DNA from 3 places in the Peribacillus sp. FSL M8-0224 genome. Region 3 is predicted to be linked to each of the others. Evidence: riboswitches for the same ligand, from Rfam matches in the RefSeq annotation. Region 3 holds a riboswitch; each other region holds the start of a gene.
What was found. A riboswitch is a leader RNA that binds a small molecule or an ion and turns the genes downstream of it on or off. The one in region 3 is predicted to bind S-adenosylmethionine.
Positions count from the first base shown of each region.

Region 1: linked by a shared signal. The riboswitch ahead of MKX49_RS22965 (5-methyltetrahydropteroyltriglutamate--homocysteine S-methyltransferase) and the one ahead of mtnW (2,3-diketo-5-methylthiopentyl-1-phosphate enolase) in region 3 are both predicted to bind S-adenosylmethionine.
Region 2: linked by a shared signal. The riboswitch ahead of mmuP (S-methylmethionine permease) and the one ahead of mtnW (2,3-diketo-5-methylthiopentyl-1-phosphate enolase) in region 3 are both predicted to bind S-adenosylmethionine.

Region 1 covers NZ_JBBOOJ010000001.1:4,717,883-4,728,379, forward strand. Annotated here, with positions in the region: gene glpK (glycerol kinase GlpK) at 1-1,046, opposite strand, end outside; gene MKX49_RS22950 (MIP/aquaporin family protein) at 1,068-1,892, opposite strand; gene MKX49_RS22955 (glycerol-3-phosphate responsive antiterminator) at 2,118-2,660, opposite strand; gene MKX49_RS22960 (hypothetical protein) at 2,834-3,253, opposite strand; SAM riboswitch class I at 3,410-3,511, shown strand; gene MKX49_RS22965 (5-methyltetrahydropteroyltriglutamate--homocysteine S-methyltransferase) at 3,593-4,696, shown strand; gene MKX49_RS22970 (hypothetical protein) at 4,840-5,367, opposite strand; gene MKX49_RS22975 (CaiB/BaiF CoA transferase family protein) at 5,623-6,723, opposite strand; gene MKX49_RS22980 (amino acid permease) at 6,966-8,447, opposite strand; gene MKX49_RS22985 (M4 family metallopeptidase) at 8,890-10,497, shown strand, end outside.
Region 2 covers NZ_JBBOOJ010000001.1:2,562,981-2,573,477, reverse strand. Annotated here, with positions in the region: gene MKX49_RS12295 (OsmC family protein) at 52-501, opposite strand; gene MKX49_RS12290 (SDR family oxidoreductase) at 905-1,666, shown strand; gene MKX49_RS12285 (hypothetical protein) at 1,694-2,197, shown strand; gene MKX49_RS12280 (alpha/beta fold hydrolase) at 2,190-3,242, shown strand; gene MKX49_RS12275 (nitroreductase family protein) at 3,421-4,020, opposite strand; gene MKX49_RS12270 (ring-cleaving dioxygenase) at 4,263-5,240, shown strand; gene MKX49_RS12265 (ring-cleaving dioxygenase) at 5,265-6,212, shown strand; gene MKX49_RS12260 (alpha/beta hydrolase) at 6,212-6,820, shown strand; gene MKX49_RS12255 (flavin reductase family protein) at 6,839-7,447, shown strand; SAM riboswitch class I at 7,632-7,734, shown strand; gene mmuP (S-methylmethionine permease) at 7,818-9,212, shown strand; gene mmuM (homocysteine S-methyltransferase) at 9,202-10,164, shown strand; gene MKX49_RS12240 (hypothetical protein) at 10,474-10,497, shown strand, end outside.
Region 3 covers NZ_JBBOOJ010000001.1:2,737,018-2,747,514, forward strand. Annotated here, with positions in the region: gene MKX49_RS13015 (FixH family protein) at 1-121, opposite strand, end outside; gene MKX49_RS13020 (sensor histidine kinase) at 141-1,556, opposite strand; gene MKX49_RS13025 (response regulator transcription factor) at 1,553-2,239, opposite strand; gene MKX49_RS13030 (YncE family protein) at 2,245-3,207, opposite strand; gene MKX49_RS13035 (hypothetical protein) at 3,328-3,594, opposite strand; gene MKX49_RS13040 (hypothetical protein) at 3,706-3,948, shown strand; partial or broken gene MKX49_RS13045 (DUF2188 domain-containing protein) at 4,006-4,152, opposite strand; gene MKX49_RS13050 (CobW family GTP-binding protein) at 4,219-5,145, opposite strand; gene MKX49_RS13055 (cupin domain-containing protein) at 5,573-6,106, opposite strand; gene MKX49_RS13060 (methylthioribulose 1-phosphate dehydratase) at 6,131-6,760, opposite strand; gene MKX49_RS13065 (2-hydroxy-3-keto-5-methylthiopentenyl-1-phosphate phosphatase) at 6,757-7,416, opposite strand; gene mtnW (2,3-diketo-5-methylthiopentyl-1-phosphate enolase) at 7,423-8,655, opposite strand; SAM riboswitch class I at 8,764-8,917, opposite strand; gene MKX49_RS13075 (pyridoxal phosphate-dependent aminotransferase) at 9,047-10,219, opposite strand; gene MKX49_RS13080 (carbon-nitrogen family hydrolase) at 10,319-10,497, shown strand, end outside.

The sequences.
Region 1 (10,497 bases), 2.0 Mb from region 3:
CCTACGAAAGCTGGTACCACATATACTCCATCCGTACTTTCCACCCGTTTTGCATAGGCCTCGCTGTCCTTGGCATCATGCAGCATCCGCAGGCCATCGCGGAGCCATTGGATGGCGGAGCCAGCTACGAATATACTGCCTTCCAGTGCATATTCGACCTTCCCATTCAAGCCCCAAGCAAGGGTCGTCAATAGTCCGTGTTCGGAGCTGACAGCCTTGGTTCCTGTATTCATGAGCATGAAACAGCCTGTTCCATACGTATTTTTAGCCATTCCTTCATTAAAGCAGGCTTGGCCGAATAATGCTGCCTGCTGATCACCGGCTGCCCCGGCGATCGGAATCGATTGGCCAAAGAAATGATATTCGATCGTACGTGCATATTCCTCAGAGGAAGGCCTCACTTCCGGCAGCATCGACTTTGGTACAGTCAATATCTCAAGCAGTTCTTCATCCCATTTCAGTTCATGTATATTGTACATCAATGTCCGGGATGCATTGGAATAGTCCGTTACATGAGCCTTGCCTCCTGATAGCTTCCAGATCAGCCAAGTATCGATGGTACCGAATAACAGCTTGCCTTCATCCGCCTTTTGCCGCGCCCCTTCCACATTATCGAGGATCCATTTCACTTTCGTTCCGGAAAAATAGGCATCTATCAACAATCCCGTTTTATCCCGGAATAGATCATTAAGTCCCTTTTCCTTCAACTCATCACAGATTCCACTTGTTTGCCTGGACTGCCATACAATCGCATTATAGACAGGCGTACCTGTTTCCTTATCCCAAACGACTGCCGTTTCACGCTGATTGGTGATCCCGATACCGGCAATTTGCTCTGGCTTTACACCGGATTCAGATAGTACACCGGCGATCACCGCCAGGATCGATCCCCAAATCTCATTGGCGTTATGTTCGACCCAGCCTGGTTTAGGGAAATGCTGCGTAAATTCCTTTTGGGAGGAATGGACGATTTCCCCCTTTTCATTAAATAAAATCGCCCTCGAACTTGTTGTTCCTTGATCTAATGATAAAATGTATTTTTCCATTGTGTATGCCCCTCCTTTTAATTAACTAGCGATATTTCTGCTATCCATTTCATGTGACTGTTTTTTACCAAAAGCATAGGCTACTATCAATAGTACCAGGCTTGCACCCATAACAGACCAAAATCCTGCCGTTATTTCCCCCATAAAAAATGCTTTATAACAAACGGCACCAAGTGAACCCCCTACAATCGGTCCAACGACCGGAATCCATGAATAGCCCCAGTTGGAATTGCCTTTACCAGGTATCGGCAGCAAAAAGTGAGCGATGCGCGGCCCCAGGTCGCGGGCAGGGTTAATGGCGTATCCTGTCGTTCCCCCAAGTGACATCCCGATCACGACAATCAATAACCCGACTGCGAATGGGTTTAGACCCTCTGTAAAATCATTGGCTCCTATAAATAATAGACCAAGAATAAGGATGAAAGTTCCAATCATCTCACTTAATAGATTTGAAAATGTGTGCGGGATTGCAGGTGAAGTCGCGAACACACCAAGCTTCGCCCCTGGATCATCCGTAGCTTTCCAGTGTGGCAAATAGTGCAGGAATACTAGAGTTGCGCCGAGTATCGCGCCAATCATCTGGGCAACGATGTAACCGGGCACATCACTCCATGGAAATTCTCCAATAATGGCAAACCCAACTGTGACCGCCGGGTTTAAATGCGCCCCGCTTATGGACCCCACTGCAAAAACACCCATGGTAACAGCCAATCCCCATGCAATCGTGATAACGATCCAGCCGGCATCTTTTGCATAGGAACCCTTTAAGGATGAACCTGCCCCAATACCTGCTCCGAATAAAACTAAAATCATCGTGCCTAACACTTCTCCCCAAAATGGAGTCATGATAAAACCCTCCCCTGATAATTTTTTAAACCTTGCCAACAAATAAAAGGAGATCCGCAGCAGAACTATCTTCATAAAAAAATTATGAATAGATCTGTTGTGAATCTCCTAGTCTCCGTCACATATATTAACTTGTACTGTAAAATATACTAGGTTATGAAAACGCTGTCAATAATTTGTGAGAAATTAATCTATTTTTCTGTAATTTTTTTCAATTTTTCCCTATTAGACGATATCCCATAATTCAGTTTTTGAAGTGGTGATTGACGATGCCCCTGCATCAAGGGCATTCAGGACTTCATCCGAAGTACGTATGAGGCCGCCTGCAAAAATCGGTGTCTGCAATCGTTCCTTCACTTCTTTTATCATCCATGGCATGGCGCCCGGCAATACTTCGATATAATCCGGCTTTGTTTTCTGCACCAGCTTATAACTTTTCTCAAGCGCGTGTGAGTCTATTAAAAAGATTCGCTGGATGGCAATGACCCCCTTTTGCTTCGCCTTCAATATAACGCTTGATTTAGTCGAAATCAGCCCATAGGGGTTATATTCCTGACAAATGAATTCCGTCGCGTACTCATCACTTCTTATGCCATGGATCAAATCGACATGATAAATCATTTTCTTATTATGCTGCTTTGCCATCATACTTACATTTTTCAATTGTGAGATATGCAAATCAAGAAACACACCTATTTCATAGGAACTTTCTAGAAATCTTTCGAAATCCTTCATGCTTGCTGAAGCAGGCAAAATCTTCTGATCCATCATTATCCTCCTCATTCCCAGAAAAACTCAAAACTTCAAGTCATTTAGTATATTTTAAAGAGCTTGATTTATCAAACACATTTTTTTCATGAACCATGTCATCTTAACACTATCATACCTGGCAAACCCTTTATAGGTTACGGCTAAGGATATATGTAAAATATCCCCTTAAATCATATAGAAAGATTCATTTTCAATGCACCTTCGGCGAGTTCATACGATTTAATTGTGCCAATCGGAATTTTCCTCACGATGCTCCAAGCATTAACATTCATTTTGATTGCTCTTTTTTCATATTCAAAAAATGGCGGTCTGTTAAATATCCTTTGGTTGATGAAATTCCTGTCAACGGGTTCCATTTCCACTAATTCAAATGAAATCGTTCTTTTTTCCACATGAACCGGTTTTAATGTAATCCGGAAAGCTACGTTTTTCTTAAACATCATTTTTTTAACTTCCATCATTCCGGAAAGCACAATATGCCTTGGCGTAATCTCGACTTTAATATCCTGACCAGATGATTTCATTTTTATGATTCTCTCTATCATGGCTTCAGTTACCGTAATCGGTATGCCATTTTTGAATGGACTCATCCTTGCATCCCCTCCCCACTCAAAGCATATGCCGGATTCCCTGATGCCGTTAACATTTCAGCCCAGATTAATAAACGGTATATTCGAAATATTCCAGCTCCCCCCCTTGACCTTCATAAAAACTACCTGTATAGTCATAGTTAATTTAATAGACAACTCTTATCCAGAGAGGTGGAGGGACTGGCCCTTTGATGCCTCAGCAACAGACTGATCTTGTACTGTGCTAATTCCAGAAGTGTAAAAACTTGAAGATAAGAAGAGTATATAGCTTTGTTGCCAACACCTCTTCTTATTTTTAAGGAGAGGTTTTTTATTTTTAAAAGGAAAGAAGGAATCAACATGTCAATCACATTAACGAAAGCACCGTTCAGGGCGGACCACGTCGGAAGTTTATTAAGACCGGAACGTTTACATATTGCCAGAAAGGACTTTAAGGAAGGTACCATTTCAGCTGAGCGGCTTCGTGAAATTGAAACTGAAGAAATCAAACGGATCGTCGATAAACAAATTGAAGTTGGTTTAGAGGCCGTTACGGACGGTGAGTTCAGACGAACATGGTGGCACTTTGACTTCCTCGAACATTTAAATGGCATCGAGGGATATGTAACTGAAAAAGGCCTCACATTCGATGGTGTGGAAACAGAGAGATATAATGTTCGCAATACCGGGAAGGTTTCATTCAACCCTGAACATCCCTTCATTCGTGATTTCATTGAATTGAACAAAATAGTGAACGGACGTGCCGTTGCCAAGCAAACCATCCCCAGTCCGAATCAATTATTTGCTGCAGGCATTCATAATGAAGACGTCTACCCTGATATCGAAGACTATGCAAATGATATCATCAAAGCCTATCAGCATGCTTTGAAAGCCTTTTATGAAGCAGGTGTGCGTTATCTTCAATTGGATGATGTATATATTGCCAGACTTTCAGCTCCGGATTTCCAGTTCAAGGATGGAAAATATACGAGGGAACAATTAATTGATCTTGCACTTCGGGTCATTAATGGCGCATTGGAAGGCAAACCAGAAGACCTTATCGTCACTACCCACCTATGTCGCGGAAACTACCAGTCGACATGGGCGTTTGAAGGAAGCTATGCCCGTATCGCCCCAACTTTATTGGCAAAAGAAAAAGTGGATGGATTCTTCTTGGAATATGATGATCAACGCTCTGGGGATTTCAAACCATTGGAATACATTCCAAATGGCGGTGCACGGGTCGTACTGGGTGTCGTCACTTCAAAAAATGGGGAAATCGAGGACAAGGAAGCTGTTAAGGCACGCATTAAAGAAGCCTCGCACTTCGTTCCGCTCGAACAATTATGCTTAAGCCCCCAATGCGGCTTCGCCTCCACACATCACGGCAACAAGCTAACCGAAGCACAGCAATGGGAAAAACTGAAATTCGTCGTTGATGTAGCAAAAGAAGTATGGGAATGATTATTTTGCGGGGACTTTAAAACTTATTTACAGGATTCGAACAACCTAATCGGCTTCAATATAAGCGTGCCGATTAGGTTTATACTTAAAACCCTAAAACTGAAAGCAAATAAAAAAAGAACGGCCATCTGCACTTTCCCTTTTTACTTGCAGCTATCATCATCATCCTCCATTTTCTTCACGAATATATCATCCGTCACCCTATCTTCCAGCTTATTCCTCAAGGCTAATTCCGCAGCCTTCCCATCACTAGGCGATCCGTCCGAGAAATACATCGGAAACAGGGAGAAAAACATAATATAAAAAGAAAAATAGATAAATTGATACCAGATTACCGAGCTGTCCAGGATATTCTGATACACTAAGCTATATATGATCAGCATGCTGATCAAATTAAAGATAGACCCCCCTAAATAGATCAGGGTATTCGTCAATCGATTATCATGTTTCAATCCCTTGAACTCGCAAGTACCATTCCAAAAATAATATTTCCTCACTTCTATGTTCCGAAAGGCGAAAAGCTTATTACCACACCCGATCAAGATCTTCTTTTCTGATCCCCCAAAGATCGTAACAAAGAAAATATGCCCGCTCAAATGTATCAGTGTAACGATCGGCATGATCAAAAAAAAGGAAAATAGAAATTTAATGATATCAGAGAGACCAAACATATTTAACTAACCCTCCTTACCAGCGATTTCCTTACCAGGATGCTACTCTGATACCCTGCCCACACTGGTTATAACTAGTAAATTTTCACAGTGGGAATATGTTGCTTTCCACAAATGATAAGAGGATAATTGTTCTCCTTCCTTCGAACTTCGAACGATCATATCGACCCTCCCCCTCCTTTTTCCGGCATTCAAAAAAAACAGGCTATCACCTTCCAAAAAAAACCGGATAAGCGATAGCCTTTACAATTTTATTTAGCGATTGGGGGTGCGAAGGATTTCTGCGTTGTTTTGTCCTGGCTCCAAGCCTGCATGTTTATATTCAGGGGTGAAAACCGATGTTTTGATCGGGCAGGCGATTTGCCTCTGGACATTCCCTTTTCCGTCAGGTACCTCGACGATCATTCCCCTCTCCTTCAATTGGGGATGCTCGGCCGCCTCGGTGAAGGTCAGCACTGGTTCTGCGCAGGCCTCGAATTCAGCGAATATCTCCTGCCATTCCTGAAAATCTCTCTCGCGGAAAGCCAGCCGGACGGCCGTTTTAAACCTGATTCCGCTTTCTTCATCGCTTTTCATGCTCAGCTCATATAAATCGGGTGCACCGATCGCTTCACATAATGCTTTTCGAAAAGGGGGCTCAAGGCTGCCTACCGAAAAATAGCGTCCATCTTTCGTTTCGTAAAAGTCATAAAAAGACCCTCCGTTCAGCATCAGTTTTTCTGGTTCAAGTTCAAGGCCCCTTTGTAAATTCGGAGGTGCGGATATGGCATTCAAGGCAAAACTGCAGTCGGTCATGCTGATGTCGATGGCTTGGCCGAATCCTGTTCTTTCCCTGTGAATGACTGCAGATAATATTCCGATGACAGCATGCAGTGAGCCTCCGGCAAGATCTGCTATTTGGGTTCCGTTTTTTGCCGGGCCGTCCTTTTTCGTACCGGAATAGCCTGATAAGCCTGCTATCGAAATATAATTGATATCATGTCCCGGTCGGTCTTTATAGGGACCAGTCTGGCCGTAGCCCGTGATCGAACAGTAAATCAGCTTCGGGTTGATCGATTTTAATGCCTCATACCCCAGACCCAGACGTTCCATGACACCTGGACGGAATTGTTCAATGACGATATCGTATTCCGTCACTAGGTTTTTTACGGATTCGATAGACTCGGATTGTTTTAAATCCAGTGTGATCGACTTCTTCGATCTGTTAAGATATTGGTTCACACCCCATGAATCCTTTGTCCCCGGCCTCTCCACCTTCAAAACATACGCTCCTAAATCCGCTAGCATCAAAGTGGCAAATGGGCCTGGCAGTAACGTTGAAAAGTCCAATACTTTTAAATGAGTCAATAAGGTCATCAGCCGTGCACCTTCCCTTTCCCTTGAAAATAGTAAAAGCCCTCCAGTCGTTCTGTACATGCAATAAAGCCGAGTTTACGATTATCATATAACACCTCCCATAACATTTGTATAAATTTCCATTTAATAAAAATAAAAGCCAGGAATCAGCTTCCTGGCTTTTGATAATGAGCCTATAGAAAACAAGTAAAAGCCGGACAATTTAAAACTGCATTGTCCGGCTGCTTTTACTTTAAGCTTGTTCATTCATATTTTTTGTCAAAGTCAAATTCGACTTCATCAAGTTTAACGAATTTAGTTTTTCTTACAAATTTATAGCCAAGCCATAGACCAAGGAAAAGCGGGATTCCCAGGTATGCAGCTACAACACTGCCCCAATCGATATGGTCTGAGAAAAAGGCTTGGATATTTTGGGACAGGATGACGATCATGCCGATTAATATGGCAAAGATCGGTCCGATCGGGAACCATAGTGCCTTATATGGCAGCTTCTCCAATGAATGGCCTTGAGCGATGAACGCTTTCCGGAAACGGTAATGGCTGATGGAAATGCCGAGCCAAAAGATGAATCCTGTAATTCCAATGGCATTCATTAACCAAATATACACTTTACCATCGCCGAATACGGAGGCTAAAAAGGCCAGCATGCCGATGGAGCATGTCAAAATCATGCCTGCAACCGGTACGCCGCGTTTATTAAGTTTTGCAAAAATACGCGGTGCTTGCCCATCTTTTGCCATTGAATATAACATGCGTGTAGATGCATATAGACTAGAGTTACCAGCAGATAATACCGCTGTTAAAATGACGGCATTCATAAGCGAAGCGGCAAAGGCCACTCCAGCTTTTTCAAAAATGAGCGTGAATGGGCTTACCATGACGTTATCACCTTGCAAACTCGAGTTCGTATAAGGGATAAGCAGTCCAATTACGAAGATTGCCAATACGTAAAAGAGCAAGATCCTCCAGAAGACACTTTTAATGGCCTTCGGTATATTCCGTGCAGGATCTTCACTTTCCCCGGCAGCTACACCGACAATTTCGGTACCTTGAAAAGAAAAGCCAGCCGCTATGAAAACGATGAAGACACCCATGAACCCGCCCGGGAAAGGAGCGTCATCGACGGTGAAGTTTTTAAAGCCTACCGCTTCGCCGCCCATAATGCCGACGATCATTAGCAGCCCGACGATAATAAAAATAACGATGGCGGTTACTTTTATGAAGGAAAACCAGTATTCCCCTTCACCATATCCTTTAACGGATAAATAGTTCAATAGGAAAATGAGCACCAAGAATGATGAACTCCATAACAATGATGGACTATTCGGAAACCAGAATTTCATGATCATTGTCGAGGCTGCCAACTCTGCGGCTATCGTCATCGACCAATTGAACCAATACGTCCATCCCAAGGCAAAACCAAATGCCGGATCGACGAATTTCGATCCATAGGTACTGAAGGAGCCGCTTGTCGGCATAAAGGCTGCCAATTCCCCTAAGCTCGTCATCACGAAGTACACCATTGCCCCAACTAAGGCATAAGCAAGTAATGCCCCGCCTGGCCCAGCTGTATGAATGGCTGCCCCGCTGCTGAGGAACAGCCCGGTACCAATAGCCCCGCCAATGGAAATCATCGTTAAATGGCGGGATTTCAAACCGCGCTTTAACCCTTGTTCTTCTTGCTTTGGAGGATGCAAGATGTCATTTTCTTGTTTTGGTATCATAATTTTTCATCCCTTTCTATATAAGCGCTTTCATATATGGGGAAATCATTTAATAAATTTTCCTATTTCATAGACTCTCAAATAGACCTAATTTACAATCCGAATTCCTTTTCTGAATATATGCAATTTTCATGCCAAATTTACAAAGCGCAATATTCAACAGATTATCCAAAAAAATGCCTTCAATAGACAAATTTCTTTGCACATTATGCCATGTTTTTTTGCACATTATGCCATGTTTTTTTGCACATTTATTCATTTGGTTTAATTTAAATACATTCCAAATATTACTAAAAGAATATATTCAGAGAATATTTCTATTAAAATCCATTTTTCTCCATTTTATTCCTTTAAATGTCATATTTTTTGCGAGTTTTCTCCATTTGATAATAATTATGAAACGATGTAAAAATGAGGTATTCTCATGAAGGAGTTGAGTGTTATGAAAGGTAAGGTATTTTTAGGAACTGCACTATCAATCGGTCTATTATTTTCTGCTATTCCCCATCAAGAAGCTTTAGCGGCAAAAAATGTGTTAAGTGTTGAAAAGTACAATAAGCATAGGGATTCGCTAGAGTACAAGTCTGGGAAGCTTACGGACCCCTCAAAGCAAACGGCAGAAGATATTATTCTTACCTTTTTTGATGAAAACAAAAAGTCTTACAAGCTAGAAAAGCAAAAGGCGAAGGACTCCTTCACGATCGAGAAAGAAAGCAAGGATGAACTGGGCAATACCGTCCTTAAATTGCAACAAACCTATAAAGGCGTACCAGTATGGAATTCCACACAAGCCGTATTGATTGACGCTAAAGGTGTATTGACCGTCGTGTCCGGTACGGTTGAAGCCAATCTAAACACGAAATTAGGGAAAAAGGCTAAAAAAGGCATCAGTGAATCCGAAGCTATCAAAATAGCTGAAGCGGATCTGGGGTTCACACCTGCCTACGAGCAATCACCTGAATCCGACCTATATGTATACGCAAATGAAGGCAAGGCCGATTATGTATATAAAGTCAATTTGAAATTCTTAAGTCCGGAACCAGGAAATCATAATTATTTCATTTCAGTCAAAACGGGTAAAATCCTGAATAAATATAATACATTGGATGAAGTGACGGGGACCAACTCCGTCGGAACGGGCACTGGCGTCTTAAACAATACGGTGTCGCTGAACACTACCTTATCCAACGGTCAATACTACTTACAAGACAATACACGCGGTAAAGGCATCTACACGTATAACGCCAATAACCGTTCAAGATTGCCTGGTACACTCTTTTCCAACACAACAAATGCTTTTACTGCTTCTGCCGATAAAGCTGCGGTGGATGCCCATTATTATGCGGGTAAAACCTATGATTATTACAAATCCACATTTGGCCGGAACTCCTATGATGGTAATGGAACCATCCTGAAATCAACCGTCCATTATGGCTCAAGATACAATAATGCTTTTTGGGATGGCACCCAAATGGTTTACGGTGATGGAGATGGCACGACGTTCATCCCATTGTCCGGCGGGCTCGATGTCGTTGCGCATGAATTGACGCATGCCGTCACTTCCTCGGAATCGAACCTTACCTATCAATATGAATCCGGTGCTTTGAATGAAGCGATATCTGATATTTTTGGCACTGTCGTAGAATTTAAGAATCAAAGTGCCAAAGCCGATTATTTGGTCGGGGAAGATATTTACACACCTAACATTTCCGGTGATGCACTCCGCTCGATGGCTAATCCAACATTGAATGGGGACCCTGACCATTATTCGAACCGTTATACAGGAACGGGTGATAATGGCGGAGTCCACACGAACAGCGGAATCATTAATAAGGCAGCTTATTTAATCTCTGCAGGCGGAACCCACCATGGCGTGAGTGTATCCGGAATCGGCATCGATAAACTAGGAACCATCTTTTATCGGGCAAACACAACATATTTAACTTCGTCGTCTACTTTTTCACAAGCCAGAGCGGCCGTCATACAATCAGCCTCTGATTTATACGGTTCAAGCAGTGCAGAAGTCACAGCTGTCAAAAATGCCTTTACA
Region 2 (10,497 bases), 170 kb from region 3:
AAAAGTGCCTAAACCGATATAGGATTAGGCACTTTTTCTGTTTATTCAAGGTTACTGTGCTATGGAAATTTCCGCAACCAACTCCACTGCTACATTCCCTTTGATCGCCCTGGAAATCATACATGAAGTCTCGGCTTTTTCAGCAAGTCTCCCCGCTTTTTCAAACACTTTTTCAGAAGTACCCGGCACCAATATAAGTGCGGGGCGATGAATGATTTTCTTATAGGTGAATACACCATTCGTAACATCCACTAACGCTTCCGATTGCATGGTCAAGCTCACCTTTTCTATATGGGCCCGCTCTAACATGGCAGCATAGGTAATGATATAGCAGGTCGATGCCGCTCCAAGCAGCATTTCATCGGGATTAGTTCCAATCCCTGGTCCTTCCATTTCCGTAGGAATGCTTATCTGTGTTTGAAGATTCCCTGAATGAATCGTGCCGCTATCATTTCTGCCGCCAGGCCACTCCGCAGTTAAATGAAAGTGATGTATCGTCATTTTTTTAACCTCCTTACTATTCTATAGTGTAAACGACAAAACAGGTTAAGTATCCGATTTTGCTCAATCAGTCAAATAATCCAGCAATCGGCTGAGTTTTTAATCCGACAGAAAGATGAAGAAATGCCGAACCGGTCGATAATCCACCGCTGTGCGAAGCTAATGTATGAATCGATCAAATAAATTACCGACCTGCCGAATTACGTTTCCAGTAGGCTCAATTTCTGCTAGCTGACAGAAGCATACTTATTAAATATAAGATACATGTTGATAAAACAAAAGGCAGAGGCATTAGGCTATTTTAAGCACAATATTGGATAGGCTTTTCTATAATGATATAGACGGTTTTATATAAATAATACTTCATTAAGGAAGGGCTGAAAAGTTGACTACATTGAGTAATATGTTCGATTTGACTAATAAAACGGCTATCATTACCGGCGGCGGCAGAGGACTGGGCAAACAGATCGCCATGGCGTTGGGAGAGGCTGGCGCAAATATAGTCATTGCTTCACGAAATTTACCTGTTTGTAAGGAGGTATGTGAAGACTTGCAATCGATGGGTGTTAATGCCGTTGCCTTTGAATGTGATATCACCGATGTGAGTGCCATTGACCATGTCGTTCAGGAAACGGTTGCTCAATTCGGCACGATTGATATTCTTGTCAATAATAGCGGTACATCTTGGTCAGGTCCGCTTTTGGATCTTCCCAAGGACAAGTGGGAAAAAGTATTGAATGTTAACGTTACAGGTACATTCCTGTTTTCACAGGCTGTAGCGAAGGTCATGAAGCAGCAAAATTCCGGAAAAATCATAAATATTGCATCGGTGACAGGACTTGGCGGGACGTTTCCAGAGCTTTTGGATACGATAGCTTATAACACCAGTAAGGGTGCCATCATTACAATGACCAAGGATTTAGGAGTTAAACTTGCTAGATACGGTATCCAAGTCAATGCAATTGCACCTGGATTTTTCCCGACTAAAATCACAAAGAAAATTCTGGAAAAGTCTAACTATGACATATTAGGTAAAACTCCGGCTGGCAGGTTTGGCGATGAAGATGATTTAAAGGGTGCCGCCGTATTTTTAGCCTCACAGGCTTCTGACTATATGGTGGGTCATATTTTGATCATTGACGGTGGAATATCGGCATTAGTGTAAACGGAGGAGAAAGGAAGGAAGAAATATATGGCGGAAAAATCCAATTTTTATAAAGGGCTTAAATTACTAGGCACACAAAAAGAGCAACAGCTGAATAGTAAAATTCAAAATCTGCTGAATAATCGCGAGTTAATCGAAAGAGTGAGCGATAATGCGCAAATGCAGGTGCCAAGAATAAATAGTCTGCAGGAAGCATCAGAAAGAATGTCCATCATCATGAATTATCCAACAAAAAAAGATGTGGCGAGTTTAGCGAAATTAGTCATCCAACTCGAAGAAAAAATTGATGGGTTGGAAGAATTGGTCTCTATACTTGTTGAGAATAGGGGCGGGAATGTCGGGGGTAATTCTTCAATTCGCAATAAAGGCAATGCCAATTCATCCCGCAGCATCAAAAAGAAATCAAGATTGGCATCCAATGAAATGGAAGGGAGTAAAAAAAGGATATCTGATTTTATAAATAACTCCTTATTGTTAAGCTCACAGTTGCCTGAGTTCAATTCAGTTGGACAGGAGAATTCAAATGGCTAAGCGGAAAGTGCCGAAAAATCAATCTGATTCCAAAACTAAATGGCAACATTTATTGGATATTCCCAATCAGCCAATGCCTGAAATGGGACTGACTCCGAAAATAGCGGTATGGAAAAAAAACAAATCAACGCTTTGGTTTTATCCCTCAGCACAAAAAAAATATGAGGTACCGGTTTTTCTTATATATTCACTAATCAATTCTCCTTTGATCCTTGATTTATCACCAGGGAATAGTTTAATAGAATCTTTTGTAAATGAAGGTTTTGATGTGTATTTGCTTGATTTTGGAAGCCCGGGATTTGAAGATGGTGACATATCGATCGAAGATTATATCGTCGATTATATTCAAAAAGGAGTACAGCGTGCATTACGCCACTCTGGAGCATCGGAAATTACAGTCATGGGGTTTTGCCTCGGCGGTACAATAGCCGCAATATATGCTGCCATTGCAGACGAGCCGATCAAGAATTTGATACTTTCCGTGACCCCGGTGGATTTCAGTGCCTCGGAATTTTTTGATCAATGGCAGGAGGCGCTTAAAGAAGGGACAGCGGATTTTGACGAGACAATAGATATTTATCAAACGATACCGGCCAGTGCAGTTAAATATGGAATCCGGTTAATTACATCGCCCGTCTATATATCACCTTATTTATCTTTATTGAATCAAGCGGATGATGAGAAATACGTTCAAAACTGGCGCCGCTTCAATGCTTGGGCTAATGGGCATGTACCATTATCCGGAGCAGCTGCAAAACAAATAACCAAGGATTTATTGATAAAAAATAGCTTGGTTAATGGTAGCTTTAAGGTAAGGGGAAAAAAAGCGAAGCTATCGAAAATTGATGCTAGTGTTTTGGTCATAGCAAGTAAGTATGATCGACTGGTCCCACAGGAAATGATTTATCCGGTAATGGAGCATTTAACATGTAAGGATAAGACATATAGCCTATTGAAAAGTGGACATGCTGCTAAACAATATTCCGGTGTACTCCCATATTATTTGAAGGAATGGCTGCCAGGGCGTTCTTCACCCATTCAATAAGAGGGGGATGTGAAATATACGTGTTGAACCTCAGTGAGGATATCAAAATCATGCCGGTTGTTGAGTATATAGGCTTTGCGTCATTGATATTTTCAAAATTTTTTGCAACATTTCCGGATTACTAAAGCGAAATAAAATAAAAGGGCTGGCTCGTTATGTAGAGCCAGCCCCTATTATATCATTGATAATATTTCACTCTTTCTTCAAGTGGTGAGAAGTCTTTATCGCCAGGTTCTGCAGTGGGTTTTCCAAAGGGCATCTGTGCGATGAGTTTCCAATCTTGTGATATATCCCATGTCTTTCTCACTTCGTCATCGATTAAAGGATTATAATGCTGAAGGCTTGCACCAAACCCCTCAATTTCCAAGGAAGTCCATACGACAAATTGTAAAATGGCAGAAGATTGGTTCGACCAAATCGGAAAATTTTCGGCATACGTTTTGTATTGTTCTTGGAGCCTATTTATTATGGCCTGGTCTTCAAAGAATAAAACCGTTCCATAACCATTTATAAATGACCTCATTTTTTCTTCCGTTTTTTTTAAACCTTTGCCATCGGCTGCTATTCTTAATGTTTCTTTCGTGATATCCCATAATTGGTCATGGCTTTGACCAGTTAAAACAATCACTCTGGCACTTTGGGAGTTGAAAGCGGAAGGGGAGTATTGAACGGCATGATCGATAACTTCTTTAATCCTTTTATCAGGAACAACATGTTCCTTGCTAAGGGAATAATAAGAGCGTCTATCTTCAATTGCGCTAAAAAAATCTTTAACCATATATCACACCTCCATTCTTATACCGATTTATTTTGGCCTGATTTTTTTATTTTATGATAAGTGAATCCGGTTGAAATTATTTGAATGAAAATGGTTGACAATTTTATCCCTGTCGTTTATCTTTAAATCAAGATATTTGCATTAAAAGTATTATGTTAGGTTAAATACCTTGAATTCGAGATATTATTAGTGGATTAATTCATCTCCGTAAGGGGAGATTTATAAAGATAGGAGTGGTACAGATGGAATTAAAAGGATTACATCATGTTTCGGCGATTACAGCAAAAGCGGGAAATAACTTTGAATTCTACACAAAAGTCTTAGGGATGCGATTAATCAAAAAAACGGTGAATCAAGATGATGTTCGTGTGTATCACTTATTTTATGGAGATCAAATTGGTTCACCGGGTACGGAATTGACGTTTTTTGAAATTCCAAATGCTGCCCGCACTCATGAGGGAAACAATAGCATTTCAGAAATTTCTTTAAGGGTGAAGGATGATGAAGCGCTAGAATATTGGAAAAAACGGTTTGTGGAATTCAATGTTGAACACGATGAAATATCGAGCCGTTTTGAAAGAAAGGTACTTTCTTTTAAAGATCCTGAAGGGCAGAGGCTTCTTCTGGTTTCCGATCAGGATAATAACGGCGTTCAAGGAGGATTTCCGTGGGATGGAAGCCCAGTACCGCAAGAGTTTTCCATCCTTGGATTAGGACCAGTAAAACTTACAGTACCCAATATTGAACAAACAGAAAGTGTTCTTATCGAGGTATTGGGGTTCAGGAAATCAGGCACATACCCATCCGCAATCAGGGGGCAAAATCCCATAGTCGTTTACGAGACAGGTGAAGGAGGAACAGGAGCGGAACTCCATATTGAAGAAAGGAATGACATACCTCGGGAAAGGCTGGGGAGGGGTGGAGTACACCATGTTGCCTTCCGGGTGGATGATGAAGAAGAATTGAGAAAATGGGTAGAAAAAATTAGTGAATCGAAATTCGTGAACTCGGGATATGTGGACCGCTTTTATTTCCGTTCACTCTATTTTAGGGAGCCGAATGGCATATTATTTGAACTAGCTACTGATGGACCTGGTTTTGAAGTGGATGAAGCTGAGCAGCATCTAGGTGAGAACCTTGCCCTGCCACCTTTTTTGGAATCGAAAAGAAAGGATATTGAATCGAATTTAAAACCACTTAATACAAAATCAACTAATTAAACAACGGGAAAGGAAGTAATCGGCATGCAAAAGCAAAATGCAGGGATACATCATATAACCGCAATTGTAGGCAATCCTCAAGAGAATGTGGATTTTTATGCTGGAGTAATGGGAATGCGTATGGTGAAGAAAACCGTTAATTTTGATGATCCAGGCACCTATCATTTATATTTCGGAGATGAATCCGGTTCACCGGGCACAATCATCACTTTCTTTCCTTGGCCTGAGGCATACCGAGGGACAATTGGCTCCGGACAAGTGGGGATTACAACATATGCCGTTCCGGAGGGTTCAATGGGCTTCTGGGAAAAGCGTTTGGGTAAATTTAATATAGACTTTGAAAAGGTTTCACGTTTCGGTGAGGAATATCTTGAATTCCAAGACCCACATGGTTTGCAACTTGAACTGGTTGAGCGTAAAGAAGGTAAAAATAGCGAGTGGTCATTCGGCGGTGTACCAGCTGATAAGGCGGTCAAGGGATTCGGCGGAGCTGTATTATTGACGTCAAAACCGATCAAAACGATGGAGCTATTAGAGGAAGTGATGGGCCTGCAGAAGATTGGGGAAGAGGGCGATTTCATCCGCTTCAAATCCACATCTGATATCGGGAATTTAATCGATGTTAAAAAAACGGTTTTACCAAACGGTAAAATCGGAGTGGGAACTGTCCATCACATTGCATGGCGTGCAAGCGATAATGAAGATCATAAAGAATGGAGGGAGCATATCGGTAACCATGGCTATGGTGTGACACCCTTTACAGACCGACAATACTTCGATGCGATTTATTTCAGGGAAGATGGAGGCATACTCTTTGAAGTTGCCACAGATCCACCTGGCTTTGCTCATGATGAAACGAAGGAAACGATGGGCAGTAAATTAATGCTGCCGCCATGGTTGGAAGAAAAACGGGAAGTTATGGAAAAAACGTTACTGCCGGCAGTGCCGAGAGTACTAGAGGAGGATAAATGATGAAACATATTTTTCAAAAAGGAAGTAATCCAGAAGCTCCGTTACTACTGCTGTTACATGGCACTGGAGGAACGGAAACAGATCTCTTGCCATTATCCGAAATGGTTTCACCGGGTTCATCCGTACTGAGCGTACGGGGAAATGTACTTGAAAATGGAATGCCCCGTTATTTCCGACGGTTAGCTGAAGGGGTTTTTGATGAAGAGGATTTGATCTTCCGGACGAAGGAGCTTTATGACTTCTTGGAATCAGCGTCCGGAAAATATGACTTCGACCGTGACAGAGTGGTGGCATTAGGTTATTCCAATGGTGCAAATATAGCGGCAAGTTTGCTGTTCCATTACGAGGGGGCATTACAAGGAGCGATTCTTCATCATCCAATGGTTCCAAGACGAGGGATCGCTTTGCCGTCCCTTTCAGATATACCTGTATTTATAGCTGCAGGTAAAAACGATCCGATTTGCCCGGCAGAAGAAACTGATGAACTTAATCAACTTTTACAGCAAGCTGGCGCTACAGTTGAAGTTCAGTGGGAAAATTACGGTCATCAGTTGACACGTTCAGAGGTTGATGCAGCAGGTTTATGGTTTCAAAAGAACTTTTTATAAGAATGAGAGGGAATGAAGATGATTTCTGTTAATCCTGAAAGTCTGACTGAACGGGATAATTATAAGTTTTTGACTGGAAGCATTATACCGAGACCTGTAGCGCTGGTTACGACACAATCCGAAACCGGTACAATCAATATAGCGCCGTTCAGCTTTTTTAACATAGTCAGTTCAAATCCTCCGATGATTTCCATTTCTGTTCAACGGAAAGAAGGAGTTTCAAAGGATACAGCCCGAAATGCAATTCAAACAGGTGAGTTCGTTGTTCATATCACTGACGAAAATAATGTTGCAGATGCAAATCGAACGGCAAAGGAACTCCCATCTGAAGAAAGTGAATTGGGTCTTACTAACTTCAATCTGGCAGTTAGTGATAGGGTATCCGTACCAGGATTGGAAGAAGCGAAGGTGCGTTTTGAATGTACATTAGAGCAATCGATTCCATTGGCAGGTTCCAAGAATGAACCTGGTTGTGATTTACTGATAGGGAAAATAGTCTGCTATCATATAGAGCAAGATATATATCATAATGGCCGTATTGACCCGAATGGGCTAAAACCTGTAGCGAGATTAGCCGGTCATACTTATACAAGACTAGGGGAATTATTTGAAATAGAACGTCCTTAAGGAAAAAGACCAACATGACCCCGGTTAGTTTTATTTGCCATTATAATACGCTTAGCGCTTGTTCCAAAAACAATTTAATATTAATGCCCCAGCCATGATCGTTAGCATTTAAAAGGAAGTCATTACATTCCGAAACAAAACTTGACAATTTTTTCATAGCTTGATAAAGTTATAAAAAAATAATTTCTTATCCAGAGAGGTGGAGGGACTGGCCCTATGAAACCTCAGCAACAGGTCTACAAAGACACTGTGCTAATTCCAGGGGGTGAAACCTTGATAGATAAGACCGTACGTGTTTATTTGTCAGTAACGCACTCTTTTTTAGAGTGCGTTTTCGTTTTTTCTGGATGCAAGATTAAGGAGAGTTAGAATGGAAAACAAAAGGAAGCATGATTTTCAAAGGCAAATGCAAGCACGGCATATCATAATGCTATCGCTTGGCGGGGTGATTGGAACTGGTTTATTCTTAAGTTCGGGTTATACGATTCAACAGGCTGGCCCGTTCGGAACCATCCTTTCGTATCTGATTGGTGCATTAGTGGTTTATCTAGTCATGCTATGTCTAGGTGAACTGTCAGTGCATATGCCCGAGACAGGTGCGTTTCATAGTTACGCAGCCAAATACATCGGACCAGGGACAGGGTATACAGTAGCCTGGTTGTATTGGCTAACCTGGACTGTTGCACTAGGTTCGGAATTCACGGCTGCAGGATTGTTGATGCAGCGATGGTTTCCATCAATCAGTGTCTGGATATGGAGTGCTCTATTTGCCATTTTGGTCTTGGCATTAAATGCGTGGACCGTTAAGTTTTTCGCTGAATCCGAATTCTGGTTTGCGTCTATTAAAGTATTTGCTATTGTGATATTCATTATTCTGGGAGCTGCGGCAATGGTAGGTTTCATTCCAATGATTAACGCACAATCAGCTCCGTTATTTTCCAATGTTACAAGTGCAGGTTTATTTCCAAATGGTGCTTTTGCCATTCTAATGACGATGCTCGCTGTGAATTTTGCATTTTCTGGAACTGAATTGATCGGAGTTGCAGCTGGAGAAACTGTGAATCCTGAAAAAACGATTCCAAAGGCAATCCGTATGACATTATGGAGATTGATTATCTTTTTTGTAGGTACCATCGTTGTTTTATCCGCATTATTGCCTGTTTCGGATGCAAGCGTATTAGAGAGCCCCTTTGTTGCCGTTCTAGAACGAATTGGAGTGCCATATGCAGCGGATATTATGAACTTTGTTATATTAACTGCCATTTTGTCTGCTGCAAACTCAGGACTATATGCCTCATCCAGGATGCTTTGGTCACTTGCAGATAAGAAAACTATTTCACCAATATTTGCAAAATTGACAAAACGGGGTGTTCCCTTGAATGCAGTCCTTTTCAGTATGCTGGGCGGTGTTTTAGCACTTTTCTCGAGTATTATTGCGCCGGATACTGTATATATAGTGCTTGTATCCATTTCTGGACTAGCCGTGGTTATAGTTTGGATGAGTATTAGCGCGTCACAGTTTCTATTTCGCAGACGATATATAAACGAAGGAAACTCAGTTAATGATTTGGCTTATCATACACCATTATATCCATTCGTACCAATCGTTTCATTTATGCTATGTCTTGCTTCTTGCATAGGAATTGCATTTGATCCTACACAAAGAATTGCACTATATTGTGGCATTCCGTTTATTTTGTTTTGCTATGGAAGTTATTATCTGACACAAACCATAAAGAAAAGAGGAATAGACAATGAAGAATAAAATTAACCCAATTGAAACAATTTTACGAGGTCATTCAGTCATGATTTTGGACGGAGCTTTAGCTACAGAGCTTGAAAGTCATGGGTGTGATTTGGACGATCCCCTGTGGTCTGCACGTGTATTGCTTGAAAATCCAGAAGTGATTTACCAGGTGCACTCTGACTACTTTCGAGCTGGTGCTGACTGTGCGATAACGGCAAGCTATCAAGCAACGGTTGAAGGTTTCGCCCTCCGCGGAATACAAGAAAAAGAGGCATTGGATCTAATCAGGAAAACGGTTTTACTTGCAAGACAAGCAAGAGATGAATTTTGGAAGGAAGAATATCAAACGATTAGACCTAAGCCATTGGTTGCTGGATCAGTTGGGCCTTATGGAGCTTATCTAGCAGATGGTTCAGAGTATGTTGGGAACTATGGTGTTTCAGATGAAGCTTTAGCGGCATTTCATCGCCCACGAATAAAAGCTTTGATTGAAGCAGGAGCTGACATTTTAGCATTTGAAACGATTCCTTCTTTGCAAGAAGCAAAAGTATTACATTCATTATTGAAAGAATATCCAGAAGTCCATGCTTGGCTATCCTTTTCTTTGAAAAATGAAAAAGCGATAAGTGACGGTACATTGCTGGAGGAGTGTACCAGATTGTTTGGGGACAGTGAGCAAATTGCCGCAATTGGCATCAACTGTGCGCCTGTATCAGTTGTCACGGGAGCCATACAGGTGTTGCGTGCAAACACGCATAAACCAATTATCGTTTATCCCAATTCCGGTGAATCATATAATCCAGAAACTAAAACATGGCATGGTTCGGAATCATGTAATAGGCTGGATGTGAAATCTGAAGATTGGCACCATGCGGGGGCAAGTATAATTGGAGGATGTTGCAGAACCGCTCCTCATCATATTGCAGACATTTCAAGAAAGTGGCGACCTTCCGTGGTAACGTTCTCCTAGCATTTTTTGTTATTAAAAATGTTTTTATAAATATTGTAAGTAGTCGGTAAACCTATAAACAAAAAGAACAGGAATCGTCATAATCTGACGGTTCCTGTTCTTTTTGAGCTCTTTATTCAGATTCGAGTAATTTTGAAAAGGTTTGAATTATTAATTTTTTGGCACTTCAGAAATAAGTCGCGCAAGATCGGCTGAAAATTACAGGTGAATCAACCCTGCTGCAAAAACTGTAAAAACAGAAATTAAATCATATTTTTTTCGTGCTTGGGAAAACTATACAAACAATGAATGGAAAGGAGAGAATGAGTTATGAGTCGTGGTAAAAATTTTAAT
Region 3 (10,497 bases):
TCACTTTACCCTGAGTTGGATCAACAGCTAAATCGACATTTAACATTTTTGGAATTTCCTCTTTCTTGCCGCATCCAGCCAAAAAAATTAACGCCATGCAAAATAACATGATTTTTTTCATTTTTGAACGTATCCCCTTTTTATGAATTCCATTCTTCTTTTATATTCGGCAGGATGACCCTGACTGTTGTTCCCCTTTTTTCCTTGCTTTCTATTTCGATTTTACCATTTTGTAATTCCACCAATTTTTTGACAATGGACAGTCCAAGCCCTGAACCGCCATCAAAACGGCTGCGTGCTTTGTTCACACGGTAAAAACGATTCATGATATACGGCAGATCCGCTTCCGGAATCCCGTTGCCCGTGTCAGTTACCAGCAGTTCGCAATCATCTTTATGCTGAATTAGGGTAATATGAATCGCCCCTCCGGAATCCGTATACTGAATGGCGTTATCAAAAATGTTATGCAGGATCTGTTCCATCCTTCCTTCATCCCCAAAAATAATCGGGTCTGGATCCAGGTCTAGCTTCAAGCCCAATTGTTTTTCCTTTATTATCGGTTCATATTTCACAAGTACGTCTTCAATGAATTGCGCATAGGCAATCGGGGTTTTATTTAACAGGAATGGAGCACTTTCCATTTTTGATAAGTCCATAAGATCTCCCACAAGCCGCTGCAGCCTAAGAGCCTCCCTTGAAATGAGTTGAAGGTATTTCCGTTGCTCTTCATCATTTTTCACGACACCATCCAATATGGCCTGCGTATATCCCTTTACGTAACTAAGGGGGGTTCTGAGCTCATGTGCAACATTTTCTAGAAATTCTTTTTTTCTTTCTTCTTCCAAATGGATGGAATTGGCCATATCATTAAAGGCTATTGCTAGTTTACCTATCTCATCATGACTCCTTACCTCGACCTGTATGTCATAATCCCCCTCTGAGACACGATGGGCCGCAGTCTCGATTTCCTTAATCGGACTGACTAGCTTTTTCAACCATTTAGTAGTAAACAAAATCGCGACAATCAAAAATAATAGAACCGCCGCCAACCATTTTGCAGCAAATTCCTTAAATAAGACCGTAATGGAATCTACAGGAATATATGTATAGATGATACCTTCGAGGCGATTTTCGTCAATCAGGGGTATGATCGCCGCTACGATGTTCTTTTCAAACCTTTTCTCATATCCTTCTTTTTCAACGGCTTTCCCATCTAAAAGCATTTGCCGTTCTTCTTCAGAAATAAGGGTATCGTAATTGATTTCAAAAGGCAGACAAGCACTCAATTCCCTGGGATTATTGACGACAAAGACTTCGCTGTCGTTCTTACTGTTAAACCATTCAACTTTTTGCTTAAAGTCTTCGCTGATTTCACCGCCGGAATAATCCGCCCCTAGCAATGATGCTTCATTGACTAAATCCGTTTTAAGCTTCTCCACATATAGATTTTTATAATAATATTGAGAAAGGGAGTAAGCGAACAGCACGGATAGGATGATGGCGGAGATAATGGTGAGCCATAATTTAAAAGAAAGGGTTCGCCATTTATAGATCATTTCTTTTCCTCTATCTTATAACCGATTCCCCAGACGGTTTGAATGTAATCGGCCGCTCTTAATTTCATTCGTAACGTTTTAATATGGGTATCCACAGTACGTAAAGATCCTCCATACTCACCGCTCCATACATTTTCAAGCAGTTGTTCACGGCTGAGTGCCTGGCTTTTATGACGCATGAGGAATAACAGCAAATCGAATTCTTTCAAGGTTAAATTGATTGGCTTCCCTTCCACTAAAACCGTTCTGGATTGTAAGTTCAAGCTAATTTTACCGAATCGGACATGGTTTTGATTCTCTTCATTCAATGATAATTTCCCTGTCCTTCGCAATACCGCTTCGACCCTTGCGACCAATTCTCCTGGATTGAACGGTTTGACGATATAATCGTCGCCGCCAAGCTTCAGCCCTTTCACCTTATCCCATTCTTCACCTTTCGCACTGACAAATATCACAGGGATCTCCCCAATTTCACGAATTTCTTCACAAACGGAGAAACCATCCATACCTGGCATCATGATATCCAATAGGATTAAATCCACTTCCTCTGTTTCAACCATACTTATAGCTTCTTTTCCATTTGCAGCTTGAAGGCATCGATAACCTGAGTTCAGCAAATACATTTCAACTAGATTACGCATATCTTCTTCATCATCCACGACTAAAATGGTGTAAACATGCATGTCATCTACTCCCTCAACATCAATTGGAATGGACCTTCGCCGACTTTGATCGTTTTTTTAACATCGACTGTTTCAGCATCCATTACATACACTTCATCACTATCATATCCCGCCACGACCACATCTTCATTAAAGTTCGCCATTTCAAAGGGGTTGACGCCGACCACTTTGCTTTTGACTTCCTCATATTGATCATTCAATTTATATAAGGAGCTAGTCCCATGACTAAGGACAAATATTCCTTCATCATTTTCCAGGAACTTTATCGGCATGGTTGGCGCCTTAAGCTTTTTCTTCAACTCTCCAGTTTTTGCCGAATAAATATATAGATCTTCTTCCACTTGATCCCCATCACCGTGTCCTCCGATCCATATTTCATCCTTTTCTTCCCTTAATAATGTGCCTGTGCTGGAACTATGTACGGGAAATTCGAAATCGACCTTTTTCGTTTCAAGATTTATCACTGAACATTTGGTATCACCAAAATTAATAACATACAATCGATTCGCTTGCTCTCCTTGAAGAACGGTCAAGGGGCTTTTACCAACCTTGACAATATCCTGTTCCTCCCCATCAGCATTTAAAAAATAAATGGAGTGATTCGATTGATTGACCGCCACGATGCTTTTACCATCACGTAACAACTGCATATTGACGATCCCTTTCCCAATTTCCCAACTGTTTATCAGTTTTCCTGCAGATAAAGAGTACACTTGGACTTTCTCCATCTCTTTTCCATAAAGCAGGATAGTATCTTTGTCTGCCAGGAGCAGGGCTCCGGTAAATGGTTCTGAAATATCCCATTTTGCAAAAGCATGATAGTTTTCGTCTATGAAAGTCAGTGATGTATCCTTGATATTGACAGTTGCCAGGAAAGATTGACTTTTATTGATTTTAGTAAATGCATTACCGCTATTACACCCCGTAAGCAGTACGATGGCAAGAAAAAGCCCAATGCCCCACTTCATAATTTTAAGCTCCTTATTCATTAAATATCTATTTTTAAAAAATTTTAACAATGATTTGTGAAAAAAGTATGAAGCATAAAAGAATATTTGCTAACAAGCATCCGTATCACACTCGAAAAATCATAATCTTTCCAATTCAGTGATATAGGCCATTACAATCGCATTTTTCATTTCTTCCGAAAGCGAAGATTCCATCACGCGTTTAATAGAAAGGTAAAATTTCTCCAATACTGGTTTTCGGGCGCGGGGATGGGCATTTTCATCCAAAAGCTCTCGTCGGATGAGTTCCGGCAACACTTCCCTTCCCCCTCCATCGTTCACCTTACGATTGTTCCATATGCTTAAATAAGCCACCAGTAATTCTTCTTGCCTGACAGTTTCTTTCATAGTATCCCTTCCATCCATTACTAATTTATACATATTAATGTTCAAGTTTGTAAAGACTATCTTCATAATAAGATATCATGCTTTTTAAAATCCAAAAAAGGAGTGAGTACAATGTCTCAAGTATACCGCTGTCCGAATTGCCGGACAAATAAATCTCGCTTCAATCTCATTCAGCAAGTAGCAACACCCATTAAAAAGGATCCCCAATCCGGTGAGATTGTTGAACAATATTCGAACGACTCCCTTCTGCCATTCCATCTAGCATATAATGGTCCTGAAGTTCGGGTTCAGTGTGCTGCCTGCGGATTGATAGAAGACGAAAAGACATTTGCCGCCTTTGGAATGCAACAATAAAAATGGTCAGACCCCTATGTGGGTCTGACCATTTTCTCAATCATTTCCTACTGACATCTTAGCCCGGTCTATGGCAATTGGAATGGCTTTTCCATCCTCATATCCTTCATCCAATAATGCATTTGCGATTTCTATAGCCTTTTCCCTAACATCTTTATCTAGATTCTTCATCGAGTTTGGGTAATCGTTCTTATTCCATGGCACTAATACCGCCTCCTTAATAAGAAAGTCTTCTTTTCATGTTTCCCTTCTTTAATGGGCGGTAAACGTTTATCGGGCCGCTTTCGCTTCCAAAGCTTTCAACTGACCGATCAACATTTCCTTTTCCAACTTTTCCCCGATCATGACGATATTCAATGGCATTTTCATCATTTCATTCATATACATCGGCATTCCGTAAGAGTATTGGAATAAATGCGGGTATTGTGAATGTGTAAAGGAAATATATCCTTTCATTCGATAGACCGTTTCCGGCAGAGCCCTAAGCCACTCTTCAAAGTCGGTTTGTGCCACAGCACCTTCAAATGTATGAACGATTGCAGTTAAGTGCAAATGGTCATGTACATCAAGCTTTTGATGTCCATTATGCCTTTTTCTTTGCATTTGCTGCAATGATGCCAAGGAAACGGCTGCATACTCCGTCAATAAACATACAGCATCCGTATTCAGCGCCTGTATCGTATATATTAGCTGTGCGGCCTTCATCTCACTTACCATATCCGCTTTATTCAATAAAATGAAATCGGCATGATGGATTTGCTCTGCAAGCAACTGTCGAAGCTGCGGAGACAGTTCCTCCCGATCGCGCCACCTTAATAAATCGACGACCGTGATGATCCCTTTATATTCCAGCTTTTTGGCGAAAATCGGCGACATGATGCCATCCAATACTTCAACTGGATGAGCTGCACCCGTCGTTTCAATATAAACCGCATCCAGTTCATTTTCGGTTAGTAACTCATGAAGCTGAACCTCCAGTTTATCTTGAATTGTGCAGCAAATACACCCGTCAAACAACTCCTTCAGAGGCACTCCATCACCTATGAGTCCGCTGTCAACCGATACACTGCCGAGCTCATTTAAAAGCACTGCCACTTTTCTGCCCGCTTCACTTTCCTGTTTTAAAATATTTCGAAGAAGCGTCGTTTTCCCGCTGCCGAGAAAGCCGCCCAATATGTACACTTCGGTCGTTTTCATTCTTATCTGCTCCTAAATCCGGTTAAATTCGATTCCGTTAAATTTTATCATAATTAGCTTACTAAAGCACTTGCCGGATTCACATAAAAAAACCAGCCCGTAAGCTGGTTTCAGACTAGACATATTCGAAGAAAAGCGAGTTCGACTGCAGTTTTTTATTTAAAAACGTCCAGTCGATTTCAGAAATCCGCTCCCTTTCCGCCGACTGTCTCCCGAGCCTCCTCGACGCAAGCGTCTGTGGGGTCTCGGCTAGCCAGTTATTCGGCAGGAGTGTCGCAAATTTCTTCAATCCAATGGGGATTACAGGAAAAAACCATTAAGGATAATCTGGTCTTGTTTTAAAATCATGGTTCGAGATGAGACCATTCCGACTTCCCTTTTTTCTACAAATAAAAACCAGCCCGTAAGCTGGTTATTCAACATTGATTCATGCTTGAACTTCGTCTTTTTCGTAAATCGGCACCCATCCTGCAGCTGTTACGAAAATCCGGACAGCAACAGTTTTCCTATCTTCCGCGAGCGTGAAATAATGTCTTGTTGATTCTGGTACACTTATAAGATCTCCTGGATTAAGCCGTACATCAAACCACTGTTTATCATTGCCTTCAATGGCAAAGATACTCGTTCCGCCTGCTATGAAACGCACTTCATCATCTTCGTGATGGTGTTCCTGCTTAAAGTTTTCAAGCATTTGATCCAAGTTCGGGTTTGCATCGGATAATGTGATGATATCATGGGCTTTATAGCCTCTTCTTTCAGAGATTTCCGCTATCTCTGATTGGAATGTTACAAGGATTTCCTCCTTGTCAGCATCTGTTAAATCGTATTTTTCCACAAGATGGGCAGGTAATTTAGAAATGTCCCATTGCTCATAAATAACCCCTTGTGTTTCTAAAAAACCTTTTACCTGTTCACCGTTTTCAATAACCTCGTTTGTTTCATGGAATCTGATCGTTGCCATCATTCATTCCTCCTCTATGAGTATTTATCTTATAGAACCTGCAAACGCCTTTTGTTGATTAAGCAACAGTTGATATTGAAATAAAAATTCGCAAGCTTCAAGTATTCTTTTTGCTTCGAATCCGCTTTTGCCCCAAACCGTAATGCCATGATTGCGTATCAGCACAGCGCCAGAGTCTCCTTCGACATGCGGCTTGAACTTATCGGATAGCAGCGGAATGTCAGCGTGATTATATATGATTGGAATCCGAAGCTCCGAATCTTCATCCCACCGACCGGTCGCTTTAATGATTTCATGATTACGAAAGGAAACTTGGCCTTCATCTCCATACAATTCCGATATCACATTATTTTCAACTGTATGGACATGAAGTACACAGTTCGCATTGGTTTTTCGGTAAATGTCTGTATGAAGTAAAGTTTCGGCCGATGGTCTTAGGTTCGTTTCTTCAACTGGTTTTCCTTTTAAATCCACCAGTAAAAAGTCCGAATCCGATTGCTTCCTTTTATCCTTACCGCTTGCGGTAATATAAAAGAAAGGGCTTTTGGGTTCGCGGATGGACAAATTCCCGCTAGTTCCCATAAACCAATCCCTTTCGGCCAGTTCAGCTTTAATATCTGCCAACTCCTGCCATTCTTTAGAATGAGTGTTCACGCTTTAACCACCTCCTGCTGCTTTATAATGTCAATTACATCAAAAAATGTTTCGAATCCTTGATGTGGAATTCCTTCCCTATCGCATTTTTCAAGCAGTATGTCACGGGCTATGACAAAATCGGCCTGTTTTGCCGCTTCAAAATCCGTCACTGAATCTCCAATAACGAGTTTAAAATCTTCCGGGCCCGTAATTTTCCTCATAATGGATGGCTTGCAGCAACCGCAATCATTATTACATTGATCATCACAAGCATGTGGCCACTCAATATAAATCTTTTCCTTATCAAAAAATGCATGGTTGCAATACACGGACTCTGTTGGCAAGATATCATTCAAAAGGGGTGCAATGAAAAAATCCATGCCCCCGCTTACAATATATAAAGGGATATTGGCTTGTTTCGTATACTCAACGAATTCATAAAACCCCGGACGAATGCCGGCCGTTTTTCTTACATATTGGATGATGTCATCCTTCAAGCCACTATCAAGCAGGGAAAACATATCCCCAACTCCTGAAGATATACTGATTTTTTGCTGAAGGACACCGTCTTTCAACGCTTCCCATTCCGGAGGCGCAAATTTCTTCATAATTGAAATGATATTATCTGTGTTGGTGATCGTTCCGTCAAAATCACAAAAGATGATCGGTTTCATTATTTCTTATAGGCCTCCCCACAACACAAGAGCTTTTTTTAGGGTTTCTTCCTCAGCCGCCGCTTCAGAAAGTTCTTTTCCTGCCAGAACGGCTTCCACAGCAGAACGGAATGCCTTGGCACCGCCCTCTGCTCCGTCAGGGTGCCCGTGAATTCCGCCTCCTGCATTAATCACACTATCAAGCCCGAAATCCTTGATTAGGTCCGGAACCATGCCCGGATGAATGCCTGCAGAAGGAACAGGGAAGGCTTTTTTCCATGAAAGTTCTTCTTTTGTCAGAGCTTCAGCAATCGCTAAGGTCTCCGTTTTTTCAAGTGCGACATTTCCATAAGGAGAAGGGAACAAGGATAAATCCGCACCTGATAACCTTACTAATTTACCAAGCAATAATGGATAGCCGACACCATAAAATGATGAAGATGCCAATGCCCCGCTATATGCGGGGTGCGCCATGATCGGCAGCTTGATACGATCATGTTCACTCAAGGCCTGCAATACATCCAAACCATATGTATGAACGTTGAACAATAAAGCATCTGCCCCTGCTTCAGCCGCTTGCTCTGCCTTATCCAATAATTCAAAAGTTTTCCCTGATAGATTGACAGCATATAAAGTACGGTGGCCAGTGGTTTCATAGACTTCATTCAATATTCTTTTTCCCGTTTTTATTCTATCGAAAAATGGAGTCAGTTCCTGGTCAAAGAGGATCTCATCATCCTTAACTAGGTCGACACCTCCCAATGCTTGTTGCCTCAGTTGCTCATTATGAAATGTTAGGTCTCTTCCCAATACACCTTTAAAGATGCTCATCACCAAGGGCCGGTTAAATACGCCAAGCTTTTCCCTTATGCCTTCAATGCCAAATTGCGGCCCGGGAAAAGCTTTTTGAATATCACCGACAAAATCCAAGTCAATAAGTTTTATTTCACCATCCAATGAAAGTTTGCCGAAGACCGTCGTAAGGATTGCAGGTAAATCATTGGAGAAATTCCTTGCCGGATAGGCAATTTTAATCAGCGAACGGTATACTTTCCGATTAAAGTAGCTGTTTGCCCTCTCTTTTTCAGATAGGGGTGTCACCGATACGACGCGTCCCTTATGTTTTTCCAGTTGTTTCTGTACCAAATGCGGCAAGTCCGTCCATGTCCCGACAGTCAGACCCAAGGCAATGCTCTCTGCTTTTTTCTCATGATTTCCATTAAAGTCATGAATTAAATAAGTAGCGACTATCTCGCTCATCTGATCACTCCTATAACACGTTAGTAAACTCTCGATGTCATTATTGGCCTGAGATGGTCTCAAAATGGCAAAAGCCCCTTCATAAAGAAGAGGCTTTAAAAAGCCATCTTCTTATCTCCCAGCCATCGGCTGCAAGAATTAGCACCGTGCCTTGTGGATTTCAAAAAAATCCGGCGGAAGGATTCCGCCCCATTTTACAATGGAATTACGGTCGGTTGCTGGGCTTCATCGGGCTAGTCCCTCCACCTGCTCAAAATAAGAAAACGCTGATATATAAGTTGCATCCAAGTATCGAAAGATTAAGAATTTATTTTGTATTCTGACAGGTAATTCCTACTTTGTCAATAAGTTTTAACTATTTAAAGGTGAATAAATCGGATATCTTATTGCATTAAAATAAGTGTAATGTTCGTATTCGTTCCACAGCCTCTTGCAGCCGTTCTTCCGAAGTCAGTAGCCCTACCCTGACATAACCTTCGCCAAATTCACCGAACCCATTCCCTGCGGCAACAGCTACATGGGCATGAGTTAATAAATAGTCCGCAAAACTCTCGGACGTAAAACCTTCAGGTACTTTGAGCCAGGCAAAAAACGATGCCGCTGGAGCTTTGACATCCCAGCCGATGGACCTCAATCCCTCAATGAAAACATTCCTTCGCCCCTCGTACATTTGCACTAACTGCTCTACACAGGTCTGTGAGTCAAGCAAAGCGCTTGCCGCAGCTTCTTGTATCGCCGGGAAAAGACTCACATAAAGATGGTCTTGTAATAGTTCAAGAGCTTCTATTACACTCTTATTGCCCACTGCGAAGCCGACTCTCCACCCTGCCATATTGTATGTTTTCGATAGAGTATTTATTTCAACTCCTACATCCTTCGCTCCCTCCGCCTGGAGAAAGCTTATCGGTTTTTTTCCGTCGAATCCTATCGCCCCATAGGCAAAATCATGGACCACACATATTGAATGTTCTTTTGCAAAGGAGACGGTTTCATCAAAGAAACTTTCAGTTGCAGAAGCGCCTGTGGGATTATTCGGATAATTCAAGAACATCATTTTGGCTTTATCAAAAACTTCTTTATGTATGTCATCGTATTTCGGAAGAAAATCATTTTCTTCTGTCAAGGGCATCAGTTCGGTCTTTGCCTGGGCTAAAACAACACCGGAAAGATAATCCGGATAGCCGGGATCTGGAACAAGGATCGTATCACCTGGATTCAATAAACACTGCGGAAGTTCGACAAGACCTGCCTTGCCCCCGAAGAGAATCGCCACTTCACTATTCGGATCCAGCTTGACACCGTATTCCCGTTCATAAAAGACGGCAGCAGCATCTTTTAAATATTGATGTCCCCGGAATGGCGAATATTTATGATTAATCGTTTTTTCAGCAGCAGACTGCAAACTTTTGACGATATGTTCCGGCGTCGGCTGATCAGGGTTTCCCTGGCCTAAATTAATGACATCATGTCCTTGCTCCGTGATTGCATTGACTTTTGCGACCAGTGAAGCAAAAAACTGCTTGGGCAGGTCCTGAAGCAGTCCGGATTTTTCGAATTGCACCATTTATACACCTTCTCTGAAATTTCTTGAAATTCTAGTCACAAATGATATATGTTTATCGTAGTCTTGTAAAGCATTTTTTACGTGTGGGGGTTTTAAACGATGAAGTGGAAAATAGCTTGTATTCAAATGGATATAGCCTTCGGGCAACCGGATATCAATTTTCAGGTTGCAGAACAATGGATGGAAAAAGCAGCTCGGTCCGAACCCGATATCGTCATATTACCAGAGCTTTGGACAACCGGATACGACTTGACCAGGCTGAATGAGATTGCTGATCA